DNA from 2 places in the Candidatus Dorea massiliensis AP6 genome. Region 1 is predicted to be linked to the other one. Evidence: riboswitches for the same ligand, from Rfam matches in the RefSeq annotation. Region 1 holds a riboswitch; the other holds the start of a gene.
The links. A riboswitch is a leader RNA that binds a small molecule or an ion and turns the genes downstream of it on or off. The one in region 1 is predicted to bind tetrahydrofolate.
Positions count from the first base shown of each region.

Region 1 (9,261 bases):
GGATACGTGGGTTCGATTCCCATCACCCGCTTATTTTTATGCCCAAAATTAGAATAGAGAGACTCGGAGCCTTCCGGGTCTCTTTTTTATTAAAAAAACATGGATTGACGGTACCCTCACATTGCAGTAAACTAATCGTAATTGAAAGGCTACAAACAAAAGGCTATAAAATAAAGAAAGATGCGACAAAGCAGTTGCCGGGCTGAAAGTCGGCAATTTGTGAGTAGAAGGAGGACGCAGCTATGGCAATTTCATATGGAAAAATGGTAATCATCGGCGCCGGTAAGGTGGGAAGCGCGATTTTGAATTCGGTTCTGCGGATGAATATCCTGGATGAGATCGTGGTGGTGAACCGCAACCAGAAAAAGGCCCTGGGCGAGGTGCTGGACGCCAGCCACACCACGGCGTTCGCCTACAGCGCCAATGCGAATATCCATGTGGGCGGCTACGAGGAGTGCGCGGACGCCCAGATCATCGTGGTGACTGCAGGTCCCAGCATCCAGCCGGGTAATTCCCGTGACCGTATGGTGCTGCTTGAGAAAAATGTTAACGTCATGAACGATATTATGGAGCAGATCACCCGCTATACCCGGGAGGCCATCATCATCGTGGTGTCCAATCCGCTGGACATCCTGACCTACATTGCCCAGAAGAAATTCAACTACCCGGCCAATAAGATCTTCGGCACCGGCACTTTGCTTGACACCGCACGCTTCAATAAGATGCTGGGCGACCTCTGCGGCGTGGACGCCAAGAATGTGACCGGTTTCGTGCTGGGCGAGCACGGCTCCACCTCCTTTATCCCCTGGAATACCGTGAATATCGTGGGCGTGCCATTTTCAGAATTTGAGAAACAGTTTGAATTAAAGGAAAAACTCGACAAAGAAAAGCTGCTCCACGACACCAAGGTCATCGGTCTGGACATCGTGGAGCTGAAGGGCTACACCAGCTCCGGCGTGGCCTTAAGCGCCTGCCGTCTGATCGGCAGCATCGTCCGCAACGAGAAATCCGTGGTGCCCGTCTCCACGGTGCTGTCGGGCCAGTACGGCCTCACCGGAGCAGCCATGAGCCTGCCCTGTGTCATTTCCAAGAACGGCATCGATCGGGTACTGGAGCTGCCGCTGGATGAACAGGGAAAGAGCGATCTGCAGAAATGCTATGAGCATTTGCGGACGGCTATCGAGAGCGTGTATACAGAAGCATGAGTCATTAGGTACCGCCAGTCATAAAGAGGACTGGCGGTAATTTTATGTAACAGTTTGATTGCTATAAATTTATGTACTACTAAGAATTTCTCAGGAGTTACGTAGTCATATTTTAAATAGGTAATCTGGGTAAAAATTTGGTAAATTCCTGTATACAATGTATAAATCTATATACAGACCTGACGGTATATGATATAATGCCCTTTGGTAACAATTTACAACAATAGAATAATATGCAAAATAGGTTTTCATGCGTCAAGTGTTCAGCGGATGGGGAGTTGCCGCCGAAACGAAAAGTTCGTCTTACGGTATGGAGACCGCACCCGTTGCAGCAATATAAGATTCATAAACAGCGTCTCATATTGTGAAGGGATATTTTCGTCATATGTTCTGTCACAGCCTGGAGGTGCTGTTTTTATGATGGATTATGAGAAAATCAAGGCCGGAGTCCAGCTTATGCTGGAGGGAATCGGCGAGGACGTAACAAGAGAAGGTTTATTGGAGACACCGGATCGGATTGCGCGTATGTGCGCTGAGATCTACGGCGGCCTGTACGAGGATGCGTCGGTGCATCTGAAAAAACAATTCACAGTCGAGCGGAACGACATCGTAGTAGAGAAGGATATCACCTTCTATTCCGTGTGCGAACATCATTTACTCCCCTTTTACGGAAAAGCGCATATCGGGTATATACCGAACGGTAAGGTAGTAGGCTTAAGCAAGCTGGCCCGTACCGTAGATGTATTTGCCAGAAGACCCCAGATTCAGGAAAAGCTCACGTCCCAGATCGCGGACGCGCTGGAGGAAAGCCTAGATCCCCAGGGTGTTATCGTTATGCTGGAGGCTGAGCACATGTGTATGACCATGCGCGGCATCAAAAAGCCCGGCAGCAAGACGGTCACCATGGTGACCACCGGCTGCTTTGAGAACAATTTTGAACTTCAGAATCGTTTCCTGAATATGGTGCGCCAGTAATGGGCGGCATGGAGCGCGTAAACCGAATCTGGAACCACCCGGTCTATCAGAATGCCCTGGGAAAGCTGACGGCCTACGAGGCAGAGCGGGAATTTTGCCGCCATACGCCGGAGCATTTTCTTGCTGTGGCCCGCCTGACGTATCTGCTTGCCCTAGAAAATGGGGTGGCCGCCGATCGGGAAGTTATCTACGCAGCAGGGCTCCTGCACGATATGGGCAGATATCTCCAGTATGAAAATGGGACGCCCCACGACGAAGCAGGCATCATGTTGGCCGGGCCCATTTTGCAGGACTGTGGTTTTTCGGAAGGCGAGAGCGCTGAAGTGCTGAAGCTCATCGGAAGCCACCGGACCAAAAGCGACAAGGCCGACCTGCCGGGATTGTTCTACCGGGCGGACAAGCTGTCGCGGAACTGTTTTCTATGTCCGGCCCAGGCAGACTGCAACTGGCCGGAGGAGAAGAAAAATTTAGAAATTCGATTATAGACCGGAAAGGAGAGTAATTGTTTCATAAAGCCGGAAGTATTTATTGCGGAGGGCGCAGAACAGCTACAGTGAAAATTTATGAAAATCGGAAGCAAAGAATTCAACGTAAAAAATAAAACCTATATCATGGGAATTCTGAATGTAACCCCGGATTCCTTCTCTGACGGCGGCAAATGGAACCACATGGACGCAGCGCTGGCCCATGCGGAGGATATGATCCGCGAAGGCACCGCCATTCTGGATATCGGCGGCGAATCCACCCGTCCCGGACACCAGCAGATTACCGAGGACGAGGAAATCCAACGGGTAGCTCCGGTCATCGAAGCAATGAAAGCCCGCTTCGATGTCCCCGTGTCCATCGATACCTACAAGGCAAAGGTGGCAGCCGCAGCCATCGAGGCAGGCGCCGATCTGGTCAACGATATCTGGGGCCTGAAATACGACCCGGAGATGGCCGGACTCATCGCCCGCACCGGAGTGGCCTGCTGTCTGATGCACAATAAGAACAACACCGAGTACCAGGATTTCTACCCGGATATGCTGCGGGAAACCGCAGAGTGCGTAAAGCTGGCGAAGGAGGCGGGTATCGCTGACGATAAGATTATCCTTGATCCGGGCGTAGGCTTTGGAAAAAATTACGAGCAGAATCTGGAAACCATTTTACATATGGAGCGGTTCCATGAGCTGGGATATCCCATGCTGCTTGGCACATCCCGTAAATCCGTTATCGGTCTGACCCTGGATCTGCCGGCGGATCAGAGAGTAGAGGGAACCCTGGTGACGACCGTGATGGCTGTGATGAAAAAGTACGCCTTTGTCCGGGTTCACGACATCAAAGAAAATCAGCGCACGATCCGGATGACTGAGGCGATTCTGAGAGCAGGAGAGAACTAAATGGATAAAATACAGATCAAAAACCTGGAAATATTTGCCAATCACGGCGTGTTTCCGGAGGAAAATAAGCTGGGACAGAAATTTGTCATTTCCGCGACCCTCTATACATCCACCCGCCAGGCGGGGAAGACGGACGACTTGACTGCCTCCATTCATTACGGCGAGGTCAGCCAGTTTATCACAAAATTTGTTCGGGAGCACACCTGGAAGCTATTGGAAACGGTGGTGGAGCAGTTAGCAGAGGCTATGCTTCTGAACATCCCCCATTTGGAAAAGGTGGAGCTGGAGATTAAAAAGCCTTGGGCTCCGGTGGGACTGCCCCTGGAGACCGTGTCTGTCTCCATCGAGCGGGGCTGGCACACCGCCTACATCGCTATGGGATCTAACATGGGCGACAAAAAAGCTTATCTGGACATGAGCGTGCTTGGACTGCAGCTCACGAAAGGCTGTATCGTAGAGACAGTGGCCGATTACCTGGCCACCGAGCCCTACGGCTACACCGATCAGGACGAATTCCTGAACAGCGTCATGAAGATCCGAACCATTCTGCCGCCCCACGAGCTCCTCGACCGGCTCCATGAGCTGGAGCAGGAGGCCAACCGGGTCCGCGTGATCCACTGGGGTCCCCGGACGCTGGATCTGGACATCCTTCTGTACGACGACCTGATTCTTGACGATGAGGAGCTTCATATTCCCCATATCGAGATGCACAAGCGGGATTTCGTGCTGATTCCGTTGGCACAGATCGCACCCTGGGTGCGGCATCCGGTATACAACCAGACGGTGCAGGAGCTGCTGGATAGATTAAAATAAGAAAAGCGGCGGCGGTTTTTACATAGACGAGATTACGGAAAAACAGTAAAAAATAAAAAGCAAGACAGAACTGTATCATGGAAATTCAGGATACGTCCTGTCTTGCTTTTTGCTATAAAGAAACGGAGGAGGAGGGATTTGAACCCTCGCGCCGGTGCTACCGACCTACTGGTGTTCGAAGCCAGACCCTTCAGCCACTTGGGTACTCCTCCATTGCTGAGAACCAGCGACTAATAGTATAATATATTTTCCGATGCATTTCAAGAGCGGGATTTCAAAATCGCCTGCCTGTGTTATGGTACAGAGGATCTGATTTATATAAAAGAAAACCATTTTGGTGCTTCACTACATTCTATAAGTGTAAGATAAAATTCTTATAAGTCGACTTAAAGAAGAAAGGTAAAAGGATAACCATTTATGAATGATCATGAAATCGAGCAGTTTATCCTTACATATGGCTGTGATATTCTGCGCTTTTGCCGGATGACTGCCGGCGGAAGCGAGGCAGGAGACGATCTGTATCAGGATACCATGCTGAAGCTGACTGAAAAAAAGCAGACATTACTGCTTGGCCCGCACACGAAAAGTTATGCCTTATCCACAGCCTTGTTTCTCTGGAAAAACAGCAGAAGAAAATACGCCGCCAGAAACCACATACTTCCTATGGAAAGTGTGGAGGCGCTGGAAGATACCGGCTGGCAGTGTCCGGCTCAGGCCAGTGTCATTTCCCCGGAGCAGGAGCTTTTGCAGCAAAATGAACTGGAGACGGTACGAGGTGTTGTTGCCGCTTTGCCTGAGAAATATAAGCTGCCCGTTTACCTGTTTTATTCTGCCGATATGCGGATCTCCGAAATAGCGGAAATTCTGCACATTCCGGAGGGGACGGTAAAAACAAGGCTCAGAAAGGCGAAAAATTTATTAAAAGCCAGATTGGAGGCACTCGGTTATGAACGATGAGAGACTGGAGCAGCTTTTAAAGCAGGCCCTTATTCCTGAAATTAAGGAGGACGATTTGAAAATGAAGAGAAAGATAAGAAGTTCATCTGTAACTCATAAAACTGTTCCAAGAAGAACGATAAAAAATCGGAGGCACCTTCCGGCAGCAGTGGCTGTGGCAGCACTTCTCATAGCCTCATCTGTTACTGTCTTTGCTGCCTGGCACTATCTCTCTGCCAGGGACGTGGCAATGGCCAATGCGGACGAGCAGCTGGCTTCGCATTTTGAGCAGAGCAATTGGCTTTCAGAATATGAGACACAGCACTGCAGTGATTATGATATCACACTTCTGGGTGTGGTCTCCGGCAACGAAATCTCCGAACATTTATCCAAGGATGATCAGGGCAATGTGGATGGAGACAGGACCTATATTGCGGTAGCTATCGCCTACGCAGACGGAAAGCCCATGCCGGATGTGCAGAGCGACGACTTCGAGCGCACACAATTTTTTGTATCCCCCTATATTCATGGCCTCAACCCGGAAAAATATAATGCCTATACCTTAAGCGGCGGTGTCACCTGCATTGTCTCAGACGGGATTCAGTACCGGCTGGTGGAGACTGACAATGTGGAATACTTTGCGGACTGCGGCATTTATGTGGGAGTGTCCGATGGCGATATGTATAATAATCAGGCATACATTTATGATACGGATACCGGTGAAATACTCAGGAGCGAGACCTATCAGGGGGTAAATGCCCTGTTTGACTTGCCGGTAAACACTGCAAAAGCAGATTCTGTAAAAGCTTCCGGAATTATTGCCGACATCAATGATTCGGAACCGAACGGAGGATATCTTTGGATATTATCGGAGGGCGACCGGTGGCTCAACAGCCTTACGACGGAAAATATAAATGAAAAAGCCAAACCGGTGGAAGACTCCAGAAAAACCGTTACAGCAGAGGAATTTATCTTTGAGGAATCCGGAGAAACATCGGCTGACGCGGATATGGCTGCTGCAATTATGAAAGAATATTTCCCGGACGGCGTCGGAATGAGTGCCATCATGGAAAAACATGCGGCCGCCATGGACGATGCCTGGGTGGAGACCTATACGCTGAATCCGGACGGAACGATTACCTGTCTGAGATATGTTCCCAGATAGCGTCCTTTAAAAGTCATAAGAAACCATATCGTATATACTGAGTTCTAACAGTAAAAAAAGAAAACGGGTACAAGCCGGCAACGCTGGGTTTGAACCCGTTTTCTCAATTCATGGCGGTCAATCATGCTGCTTATAAGTATTTCTCACGAAGATAGTCAGCCTGTTCCTGTGTGATTGCATTGCTCCATTGATTGGAATCTCTGTCAAAAGCTGAATGCAGTCTGATTCAGCAAAACTATTATCTATTTGATTATTATGATGAAGTTCTAAAAAATATCGGAGAGATGATAGATATTGATTTTAGAAAACCCGCCAAATCTTGTATTTACTGGGTTTGACTGGTGTTTTGTATTTAGTTACCTGCAAAAGTCAGGATATATTCCCCATAAATTTTCAAGTCCAGTCCTCCATAACAGTCTCCCGCAAAGCCAGCGTTCCGCCGTGCTCGATTACATAATCCGCATATTCCCGTGCCTCTTCGACCCGTCCGATCTCTCGCAGATAAGTGCTGAGCATTCCGGCGAACATGACCTGCTCATAGGGGACGCGTGGCCGGGCGGTCTGAAGCCGTTTTACGGCCTGTTCCCGTCGGTCCTCCAGCCAGTCCAGCCGGGCCAGGAGGACTGTGCTTTGCTTCAGCGGTCGTCCGCCCTGGGTAAGAATACTGCGGTAGCGCTGGGCGTCCTGATCCTGATAAGCGTAATGAGCCTGGATGTTCAGGGAAAGCTGGCGGTATACCAGAGTGTTTTGCTTGGATGTCCAGCCATTTCTCATATAAAGCTCCGCTGTGTCCACCTGTCCGCAGGCTAGCAGCGCTTCTACATAAAGCTGCTCAAAGAAGCGCCGTTGTCGTCTGGCTACATTCCGAGCCTGCTTCTGATTTTTGTATATATCGTAGGGGACATATCGCGTTCCTTCATCGGCGATACGAAGGAGGCGCTTGGCGTCACAGTCCATATACAGAATATTCCGGAGTGCCTTAAAATTTTTCACCCCTGCAGCGCCGCCCCGGATCACAGCCAGCAGTCCGGAAACCAGAATAATCAGATACATCAGCCAGTTTTTCTCCCAAAACCACCCGTCGACTCGATAAGTAAATCCGGCTGTCGTCACTGTCCGCGAAAACGGCGGTCCCAGCAACACACTCGTAAGCATCATCAGCACGATAATTGCCGCAAAGTACAAAGTTAGATTCTGACGCACAGCGCGTTTCACATTTTGATAATAGGTAGTCAGTTCAGTCATAATTATCACCCTTTTTCGAAAGAATATAATTTAATTATAACGCATTTTCAGGAAGAAAATATGATTTTTCTCTTAAAAATTGGCATAAAAATCTGCTCGGGCGATCCGTCTCAACCCCTTGTGAGAATCCCCAATCTATGCTAAACTAACCATAAGTATTGCCATGCACCCTCAGCATCGGAGCACACACTACAGATGCATGGCGCGCAAATTAAATATATGGAGGCATACAATATGAAAAGAATCGGAATGCTGACCAGCGGTGGAGATTGCCAGGCACTGAACGCGACCATGCGCGGAATCGTAAAGGGTGTATGCAACGCACTGGATGAGGTAGAGCTTTACGGCTTTGAGGAAGGCTATAAGGGCCTGATTTACGGAAATTACCGGATGCTGACCCCGAGAGATTTTTCGGGAATCCTGACTAAGGGCGGAACCATCCTGGGAAGCTCCCGCCAGCCCTTCAAAATGATGCGGGTGCCGGATGAAAACGGACTGGACAAGGTAGAGGCCATGAAGCATACCTACCATAAGCTGCGTCTGGACTGCCTGGTGATTCTGGGCGGAAACGGAACCCAGAAGACTGCCAACCTTCTTAGGGAGGAGGGCCTGAATATTATCCATATGCCGAAGACCATCGATAACGATATCTGGGGCACGGATATGACCTTTGGTTTTCAGAGCGCAGTGGATATCGCTACGGATTGCATCGACTGTATCCATACCACGGCAGCCTCCCACGGCCGTGTATTCATCGTGGAGGTTATGGGACACAAGGTAGGACAGCTGACCCTGCACGCAGGTATCGCCGGAGGAGCGGATATCATTCTGATTCCGGAGATCCCCTACAGCATCGACAGTATCTGCCAGGCCATAGAGGCCCGCAATAAGCAGAAGAAGGGCTTCACCATTCTGGCGGTGGCAGAGGGCGCGATTCCCAAGGAGCGCGCCGAAATGAGCAAGAAGGATTTGAAGAAATTCATGGAGACCTACAAGTATCCGACCGTGTCCTACGAGATTGCGGCTCAGCTGACCGAGCGCTTAGGCACCGAGGTCCGCGTCACCGTTCCGGGCCACACCCAGCGGGGCGGAAGTCCCTGCCCCTACGACCGGGTCCTGTCCACCAGACTGGGCGCGGCTGCTGCACAGGCCATCGTAGACGACGCTTATGGATACATGATTGGTATTGTCAATGGGGAATGCCAGCGGATCCCGCTGGAGGAGTCCGCAGGCAAGCTGAAGTTTGTAGACCCGAATTCTTCCATTATATCAGAGGCGAAGATGATAGGCATCAGCTTCGGAGATTAAAACAACAAAGGGGAATTGATACATGTCGTATATGGCCCTCTACCGGAAGTTTCGACCTACAGAGTTCAGTGACGTCCGGGGACAGGATCACATTGTAACCACACTGAAAAATCAAATCAATGCAGACAGAATCGGACATGCCTACCTGTTTTGCGGTACCCGCGGTACCGGAAAAACAACGGTTGCGAAGATCTTCGCCCGGGCGGTGAACTGTGAACACCCGGTGGATGGCAAC
Region 1 covers NZ_CAXTKW010000015.1:11,715-20,975, reverse strand. Annotated here, with positions in the region: tRNA gene ACESZP_RS14835 (tRNA-Gly) at 1-31, shown strand, start outside; gene ACESZP_RS14830 (L-lactate dehydrogenase) at 243-1,205, shown strand; THF riboswitch at 1,440-1,536, shown strand; gene folE (GTP cyclohydrolase I FolE) at 1,623-2,180, shown strand; gene ACESZP_RS14820 (HD domain-containing protein) at 2,189-2,665, shown strand; gene folP (dihydropteroate synthase) at 2,744-3,559, shown strand; gene folK (2-amino-4-hydroxy-6-hydroxymethyldihydropteridine diphosphokinase) at 3,560-4,372, shown strand; tRNA gene ACESZP_RS14805 (tRNA-Ser) at 4,496-4,584, opposite strand; gene ACESZP_RS14800 (RNA polymerase sigma factor) at 4,790-5,329, shown strand; gene ACESZP_RS14795 (hypothetical protein) at 5,319-6,473, shown strand; gene ACESZP_RS14790 (hypothetical protein) at 6,867-7,718, opposite strand; gene ACESZP_RS14785 (6-phosphofructokinase) at 7,953-9,026, shown strand; gene dnaX (DNA polymerase III subunit gamma/tau) at 9,049-9,261, shown strand, end outside.

Region 2 (9,261 bases), on a different contig from region 1:
TACGGAAATCAGCTTTTTCTCTATCACAGCCACGCCCTCCGGAGCTGCTGTAGTGAGCGCTTTTCCGTTAGTCAGGATCACAGCTTCGCCGACTACAGGCAGAAGCTGACCAAGTTCATGGATGGCATAGTCCTCATTTCCCAGGACGCCCACCTTCCGGCCACGATAAAAGAATGCGTCGCAGACCGCACAGTAACTGACGCCACGGCCCTCCAGCTTCGAAAATCCCGGGATATTCGCGGTCTTTCTCGCGGTTCCGGTAGCCAGCAGCACGGCCTTCGCTTCATAGGTTTCCCTCCGGCCTTCCAGCCGAAAGCTTCCATTCCAGCTGATATGGAAAATCTCGTCCTCTGTAAGCTCTGCTCCCAACGTTTTCGCCTGTCTCTTGGTATTCTCCACCAGCTCGCAGCCGGATATGGGCTCTGCCATGCCGAAATAATTTTCGATTTTATCCGCCTTGGTCAGGGCGCCGTTGTCCTTGCCGATGACCAGGGTCTTTAGATTCGCCCGGCTGGTGTAAAGGGCCGCCGACAACCCGGCCGGTCCGTTGCCTACTATGATTACGTCGTATGCCATCTCAGACTCCCAGCAGCTTCTTTACAGCTTCTTTGGACTGCAGACCTACGACCGTGGCTGCGGCCTGTCCATCCTTGAACAGCATCAGGGTCGGAATGCTCATAACGCGGAACTTCTGCGCCAGTCCCATGTTCTCATCCACATTCAGCTTGCCGAATTTAACGCCCTGTACCTCTTCCGCCAGCTCGTCGATAATAGGCCCCTGCATCTGACAGGGTCCGCACCATACAGCCCAGAAATCCACCAGTACGGGAACGTCAGACTTCAATACCTCTGTCTCAAAGTTTGCTTCTGTAATCTCTATCACTGCCATAATGATAACCTCCTTATATGAGCCCGCTGCCGGGTTCTCCCGGCCCGGCGCGTTTTATTTTTCTTACTGCTTTACTCTACCACATCCAGAATGAAAAATCTACATTTTCCTGTTCTCAATGTGTCCAGCTTCTGCCGCCTTTATGTAAAATTTATCATCTATAAATTTTCTTGACTTTTCTATTCCTGTGTGCTATTTTGTGTTTAGATATTTAGATATTCATCTAACTATCTAAATATCGGTTTCTGAATATCAGGAAAGGAGTCACTATGTTAAATGATGCTTTTAAGGCTTTGTCGGATCCCACCCGGCGGCGGATTCTGGAGCTGCTGACCGAGGGAGATCTGACTGCCGGGGAAATCGCCGGCTGCTTCGATATCTCCAAGCCTTCCGTCAGCCATCACCTGAATGTCCTGAAGTCCTCGGGACTGGTGCTGGACGAGCGCAGAGGCCAGAATATCGTCTACAGCCTGAATATGACTGTTTTCCAGGAACTTATGAAATGGTTTTTTGATTTTTCCAAAGGAGGAAACTAAGAAATGAAATTAACGAAAAAGGATTGTTTTTTTATCGGACTTTCCATAGTCTCTCTGCTGGCCCACGCCTGCCTGCTGCCGGGAATGCCGGACATCGTCCCCACCCACTGGGGCTTTGACGGGACGGTCAACGGCTATTCCAACAAATACGTGACCCTGTTCCTTGCGGCGCTGCCCTGTATCCTGTTCTTTTTCATGAAGCTGCTGCCCTATATCGATCCAAGGAAGAAAAGCTACACGCTCCATAAGAAGGCCTTTGATATTTTTATTTACACTATGACCCTGTTTCTGATCTGCCTTACCTGGGCTACCGACGCTGTCATTTTCGGCCTTCCGGTGCGGATCGAGCAGGTGGTTCCCGTGGCCGTGGGAATTCTCTTTCTGGCCATCGGCAACTATATGCCGCAGCTTCGCACCAATTACACCATGGGAATCAAGACGCCCTGGACCCTGGAAAATGAATATGTCTGGAAGAAAACCCACGCCATGGGCGGCGTTCTCTTCTGTATCATGGGAATTCTCCTGATCCTGTCCGGTGTCTTCCCCTCCAGGCTTATGACCGTGCTGGCCTTTGGCTTTATTCTTGCAGGCACCCTCTGGCTCTACGTATATTCCTGGCTGGTATACCGGAAGCAATCCGGCTCATAATCCGTTTCTTCAATATCTTCAATAAGGGGCGTGCCCGGAGCGGAATTTTTCCGTCCCGAGCACGCCCCTGTAACTGTTCCAAAGCCTTATCTGGTTCTGGCCATTGCCTCCTGATAATCCTTCGTATCCACGAAAATCTCTTCCTTCCACGGATTCTTCTTCTGTACCTTCGCCTGCTTCAGGATATAAGCGAAGCTAAATACGTTGACTGCAAACGCAATCACAGAAATCAGTCCCTGCGCCGTAGGATTCGCGGTAACCGGCATAGTGCTTCCCATTGCCGCGGCTATGCCGCCCTCGCCGTAGACGGAGGTCACCGTAGTGAAACGGCTGGCGTCCTGGAACAGCGGAAATACCTGTGCGAACATACACCACAGAGCCAGGGTATTGGCACGGTTCTGGATCCAGCCGCCCTTATTCCAGAGAGCCGCCGCAAAGGTGGGTGCCAAAAGCAGTGCCAGACCGCAGTACCAGGAATGGGTCGGCAGATTCAGATAGGTATACTGGAAATTCCAGATGTCATATGCCAGAATGTATACCCAGATCATATCCGGCCACAGCATATCCTGCTTATTTTTAGAGGAGTAAATGCCCCACCAGCCGGTCATACATACGATATTGAATAGACCCGCCAGGCCATTCAGCACATTCCACCAGCCGCCATACAGCCATACGCCCTCTGAGGACAGCCACCAGCCGCCTGCCAGAGATCCGGCCCGGATAGCGGATTCAAAATCAGAGGCCACCGCGATCAGAATGTTGATTGCCACAATCACAAAGGGGAAGGCTTTAAACCAGTGTGATTTTCCCAGTTTTCCCCAATTGTATTTCAGTACCATAAATCCGATACAGCCCGCCGTCGCCGCGTACAGCTTGGCGTAATGGAACCAGCTGTTCATATGTACGTAGGTGTCATTCTGCAACGCCCATTCTGCGCCCGCCGCCGCTCCGATGTAGATCGCGATAAAATACACCGTCAGCACTGCGGGAAGAGCCAGGAAACACGCGATTCCGCCCCATTTGGTCCGTCTTGCCACCTCGTTCATCAATACCAGTCCGGCAAAGACCAGCAGCCAGCCTAACAGCTGCCAGCCTGCGGTTTCTCCATAAATCTGAAAAAACATTGTCTCACTCTCCTTTTTCTTATTTCTGCAATCCTCACAACAGGTAACTGCGGGAAGCGTCTTTCACGCTGCTCTTATCCCCTTCATGATGATCTGAACCATCTCTTCTTTTCCCTGCTCGTAGGTCAGCCCGTTTTTATAGAGAATATCGCTCTCCGTAAAACAGGTTACCGTTCCCCGGATCATCCCCATTACCACCGGAACGGAGATATCCTTTCGGATCTTACCTTCCCGTACGCCCCGCTCCAGATACTGCTCCGCAAGGATCCAGCCCTGATTCACCGCCTCCATCAGGTATCTGTACTGCTTTGGATACTTCCGGGCCACCTCAAAGAGCCGACTGAGGCCGATATTGTAATACTTGGTGGGAATCGCGCAGAACAGCCGTTCCAGCTTTTGTATCATAGCCCAGGCTACCGGTCAATCCGGAAACATAGACAAAAAAATGAGAGATGCTTGGTGAAAAAGTCATCTCTCAAATCCCATTTCGGTTTTATTCCATGTCCTGTTCTTCTGTTTTCCGTATCAGTCTCCGCAGGGGCAGCGCCACCAGAAGCAGGCCGAATACCACGAAGCAGATCGCCTGCAGCACCTCAGGCAAAAAGCCCAAGGCTCCGGCTACCAGCGGTTCCAAAAGATAATACCCGTTAAACAGCATATGGAAGGCAATCCCAGCCCAGATGGAACGATAGCGCAGCACCAGATATCCGGCCAGAAGGCCTATCAGAAAGGCATAGCTTCCCTGTACCAGGTTGAGATGGGCAATGCCAAAAAACAGAGCCTGCAGGATATTGATCACCCAGAAGGAGGCTCCCGCCCGCTTCAGATATTCGACCGTCAGGCCGCGGAAGATCAACTCCTCCGCAATCGGGCCAATGATGACCGTCGCCAGGATCGCGGAAATTCCACTTTCTCCAAGACCCGCGTCTTCTATCAGCTCCGTGTACTCCTGCATGGATTTCGGATCCAGCACCTCCCAGCCGCTCATCAGAATCCCTATCAGAAACTGCGCGCCCACCGCCATCAGAAGCAGGCTTACCAGATCTTTTTTTTGAAACAGTGACATTTCCCGGATCCCGTATTTCTCCCGCCACCGTACCACACTGATATAATACCAGAGGCCTGCTACACCAAGCAGCAGTACGTCAGAGATCAGCAATACCGTCATGGTATCGTTCATGTATATCTGTGTTCCCTCTTCCACGCCATATTGCACCATGAACCTTATCATCTGAACCGTAGAAGCCGCAAATTGTATTCCCAGCATAGCCACCAGCGGCAATATGCTTTTTAAATATCCTCCTGCTTTTTTCATAGGCACCTCCGTTTATCTTTTCTTTTGTCCCTTTTTTCTATCTTATCATATCTGTTCCGGTCTGGCTACCTTCAGAAGCTTTATATAAAAAGGATCCTGCTTTTTACAGAATCCCTTTGTCTTGATTTCTACTATAAAATAAATTCCAGCAACAGGCCCGCTCCGGCGGACAGCAGGTACAGGAGACCTACGATGGCTGCATTTTCCTTCGCCGGATGATTTTCCCGGAATAAGACTGCCAGGCCGACGCCTGCTCCGGCGCATAAACCGCCCATGGCGGACGCAAGGCTCAGGCCCCCGGCCAGGTAGAGCTCAGTGATGAGAATTGAGGAAGCGCAGTTGGGGATGAGTCCCAGAAGCGCGGTCAGGAAGGGCTGGAACCAGGTGTCTTTGCCCAGGAAGGTGGTCAGGGCGTCCATACCCACCCATCCCAGTACGATGTTCAGGATGGCGGTGAAAACGAAGACATAGATGGTCAGCTGAATGGTATGACGCACAGCCGGTTTTACGATGCCGCTGTCGTCGCTGCAGCCACAGCCGCGGCACATATCTTCGATGTGCTTGTGCTCCTTTTTCTTACGAAGCAAAAAGTCCAACAGGTATCCGGCCACAATGCCGATCAGCATTTTGCCCAGAAGAAGCTGTCCGATGACCCGGCCGCTGCCCGGATGGCTGAACAGTATCAGGATGGCCTCGTCGGAGGTGGACAGGAATACGGCCATCAGGGTTCCCAGAGTGATAACGCCGCCGGAATACAGGTTCGCCGCTGCTACGGAGAAACCGCACTGGGGAACGCAGCCAAAGATGGCTCCCACCAGAGGGCCTGCCTTGCCCATTTTTCCCAGGGCACGATTCATAAAGTTATTGGAATAATGCTCCAGCGTCTCCAGAAGCAGAAAGGCGGCCAACAGAAACGGCACGGTCTTCGCGGTATCCAGAAGCGCGTCCAGGATTGCATCCAGTATCATTTTTACACCTCTTTCTATCGAAACGTCTTATCTAAGCCCTCGCTTTACGATAAGAAATTTTTGTCACAGGAATGATTTGCGATATGCCAAAATCGACATTGGTTTTTAGGATACCATGTTCTGAAGGATTATGCAAGGAGGCTTTTTCAAAGTTTCGTTAAATTTTTGATAATCTTTCTTGCTTTTTGGAAAATCTATGTTATAATGTACCTGTTCGGATACAATCTGAACGAAAAATAAATAATAGCGAAGTAGGATTTTATGCGTCAAGTGTTCGCAGGCTGGGGAGTCGCCGCGAAACGAAAAGGAGAGCTTTGACTCGGTCTTACGATATATTATCCGCACCCGTTGCTACAGATGAGTACATCTCATGTGTGGAGGAATCGGGCTTCATAAGCAGTCTCGATATTATTTATTTTGTAACCTGTTTCTCACACACAAGTATGGAGGTGTATTTTTTATGCAGTTTTTTTTCCAAGGATGCCCTTTCCTTTCGTGAACAGTTTAACAATCTCCGGAAGGTACAGAGTATCTGTCTGTGCGGTCTTTTCGTGGCCGCGTACGTAGCTCTTTCCTTTTTTAATCTGAAGCTTACCCCGTATCTGGAATTCCGCTTTGCTTTCCTGGCGCTGGCTGCTGCAGCTGCCTACGGCGGTCCGGTGATGGGTATGACGGCAGGTATCGCAGGCGATGTGGTCAGCTTTTTCGCTGCTCCGCAGACCGGTCCCTTTTTCCCGGGCTTTACCATAAGCTACGCGATTCTCGGTTTTGCGTTCGGCCTGATTCTGTATCGCTCCAGGGTAACCCCGGTTCGTGTTTTCGCGGCTGCCTTCTTTGAATTTGTGGAGGCCTGCACGCTGAATACCCTGTGGCTGCATTTTATGTACGGCATGGAATGGAAGTATCTCTTCACCATCCGTCTTGTAAAATGTATCGTTTCCCTTGGGATCAATACGGTACTGCTCTTCATTTTCATGAAGGCCTTCAGCAAGATTATTTCCAGTGTTCTGACTCCCGCAAGCGTGTCCAGATCTTAAATGGAGCGCTGATTTTATAACCAAAAGAACCGCAGCCGGAAAATCGGGTTCCGGCTGCGGTTCTTTTTTTGCTTTCCTTTCGCCTATCGGTAAACCGACATGCGCTGTCTGTAAATGCGTTTCTTCGCGATACTTTTTCTGATAATCAGTGCTATCGCCATTGCCGCAGCCCCGGCTGTCAACAGCCACATCAGCGGATGCTGTGTGTCGCCGGTCCGGACGGCTCTGACTGCACTCCGGTGTCCACCGGAGCCTCCGGAGCTTTGATTTTTCGGCGCATCATACCGGTTATCAAAGCGAATCGCGTCGGATTTTTCCTGCTTTCCTTCCCGCTTTGCCACCACTTCTGCCGTCAGGGTTCCATCGCCCCGGCGGATCACCTGTACGTCCACCAGATAAGCCGTCCGGTCATAGTTGAAGCGTTCGGCGCTGTCCGTATCCTGGGAAATGCGGTACTGATACGTTCCGACCTCTCCATAGGTGACAGGGCCGAAGGTAATCGTGCCCGCGCCGGTGCGGGTCTTCACGGTCTCTATGGGCAGCGGCGCGTTCTTTGTCACCGCTTCCAGGGTTACTTTATAATCTTTACCGCCCGGGATATTTTCACCACTCACTTCGACCTGCACCGGTATGGTGAGCGTACAGCTTTTTTCTGCCGCCTCTGTCTTCACCGGCAGCCACAGGCTAAGAATAAAAACGAAAAGCGGCGCCCATTTCCAGACCTTTTTTTTCTTATTTTTCACAGGTGTTTACACCTCCCTTCCGGCTGACGTTTCTTCCAGCCAGCCGAATACTACCACGCGTCCATTGGTTCCCACATCATCTGCGCAGGTGGAAAGCCCGATAAGCTTCTCACCCCGAACTGCTTCCCGATACTGTACCGCCTTTTTTTTGATATGAGACAGAAGCCCTGAAGCATCCACGTCTTTTCCGCTGTGATAGATTTGTTCATCATAGGCGTCCGTCTCCACACACGCAAAAATATGGATAGTCAATTCCTTATCCGGCAGATACAGGACGCCGTCCGGATGCTCTGTAAAATACGCTGTTTCTGTAAATTTCGCCACATCGCCGAACATGGCGCCATTTTCCATATGGTGACCGTAGAGCAGGCTGTAGCTGTCGGAGAAATCGGGACTGTCCGCGCTGGCCAGGAATATTGCGCCAGACAGAGAAAATTCGCCGTAGACGTCCTGATTGACATAGATCATATCGTTTTCTCCCTGCAGCACCGGATAGTCGATATGCGTATCCGGTATGGTGATCCAGGCGCGCACGTCGGGATTCAGTTCCTGAAGCTCCGCAAAGCCTGCGCTTTCTCCATCTCCTACCGGCTTATAATCCAGAAGTTCGGCGGATACAAAAGCATTTTGGCTTACCCGGTACGTATCCCAGAGGGAATACGTACCGTAGGCCAGCATTACAAAGACCAGCAGGCCTGCAATTATGGTGAGTAACCGGTTCCCAATCCCGGCCACTCTCGCTGCTGCCCGCCACATTTCTTATTCCCCGAACAGCTTTTTCTTACGTCCAAAGAAGAAGATCATCGCTGCCGCGAAGGCCAGCATCAGAGCATAGGGAGCTACGGTGCTGACTACGCCGCCGGGAATTTTGGCGTCGCGGTGGTTCTCCACGTAGAGCAGCTTCCCGTTTTCCGTTACCTGATTCTCCTTCGATACCTCTTTTCCGTCCGCATCCATATATTTCGTGGTGTAACCGTCTGCGGTATAATCCTGTTCATTTACCGTATAGGTATCACCGGCAGTCAGGCCATAGATATGGATGGAACCGGTATCCTTGATGGTATACTCCGCTTCCACGTTGTTCTCCAGATGTGTCTCCGTTACCCTTCCGCCCTCTTTATCTGTAATGACAACCTTATACCATTCACCGTCTGCGCCTTTCACTTTTACATGGAACCTGAAGTCTTTATTTGTCTCGCCCATATTTCCGGTAACTTTTTTGACGATGGTGATATCGTGCGTTGTGTCATGCTCCTTGCCGTAATCATTGGTGAAAATCAGGTCAGATTTCGTGTCCTTGGTATTCCCCTCTTTATCCGTCACCGGCTTTGTGCAGAGGATATTTTTTACATACAGGCTGCCGGTATCATCCTTTAAGACAAATACATAGACATCATAAACCGTTCCGTCATAAACGATACCCTCGTAATTACCGGCTGTTTCCCTCGCCTGATAATGATAGACGCCCGGTCTCGTAAATTTTGTAATATCCCATTTGATATTATCGCTGCCTTCATAGGATGCTGCAGGCGCTGTCCCGGACGGCGCAAATGTAATGGTTCCCTTTTCCATAGTCAGACCACCCTCTACGCCGGATAAAACCACATTATCCGCAAAGGTTGCCTGCGTCGTATCTTTGCTGTGATCCACCGGCGTCAGCGTAAAGGAAAAGCTCGTATCCGGAGCGTACGTATGCCCATCTGTGGTCACAATCTTTTTATATTTCATCTCTTGCAAAGGCGTTACCTCCGTCGCTGCCAGCGCATTTCCGCCAAATGTAGACAAAAGCACTGCTCCTGTCATCATTGCTGCTGCCAGTCTGCCTGCGATTCTCTGAAATTTCATCTCGTTCCCTCTCTCTTTCCTGCCTCGTTTTATAGTTCTCATAGTTCCGATCTGCGGACTGCTGTAATAACAGTCCCCTTTATCTCAGAGTGTTTCACCGGCCCGAAATACCGGCTGTCTAAAGCCCCCTCCCGGTAATCGCAGAGCACAAAGACC
Region 2 covers NZ_CAXTKW010000017.1:47,980-57,240, forward strand. Annotated here, with positions in the region: gene ACESZP_RS15765 (NAD(P)/FAD-dependent oxidoreductase) at 1-576, opposite strand, end outside; gene trxA (thioredoxin) at 578-889, opposite strand; gene ACESZP_RS15775 (autorepressor SdpR family transcription factor) at 1,159-1,425, shown strand; gene ACESZP_RS15780 (SdpI family protein) at 1,429-2,073, shown strand; gene ACESZP_RS15785 (DUF5692 family protein) at 2,160-3,197, opposite strand; gene ACESZP_RS15790 (hypothetical protein) at 3,261-3,602, opposite strand; gene ACESZP_RS15795 (CPBP family intramembrane glutamic endopeptidase) at 3,691-4,512, opposite strand; gene ACESZP_RS15800 (putative manganese transporter) at 4,644-5,480, opposite strand; THF riboswitch at 5,726-5,833, shown strand; gene ACESZP_RS15805 (folate family ECF transporter S component) at 5,924-6,517, shown strand; gene ACESZP_RS15810 (Spy0128 family protein) at 6,601-7,260, opposite strand; gene srtB (class B sortase) at 7,267-8,016, opposite strand; gene ACESZP_RS15820 (DUF7601 domain-containing protein) at 8,020-9,105, opposite strand; gene lepB (signal peptidase I) at 9,144-9,261, opposite strand, start outside.
Region 2: it holds a riboswitch for tetrahydrofolate, as region 1 does, so the genes downstream of both, ACESZP_RS15805 (folate family ECF transporter S component) here and folE (GTP cyclohydrolase I FolE) in region 1, are expected to answer to the same signal.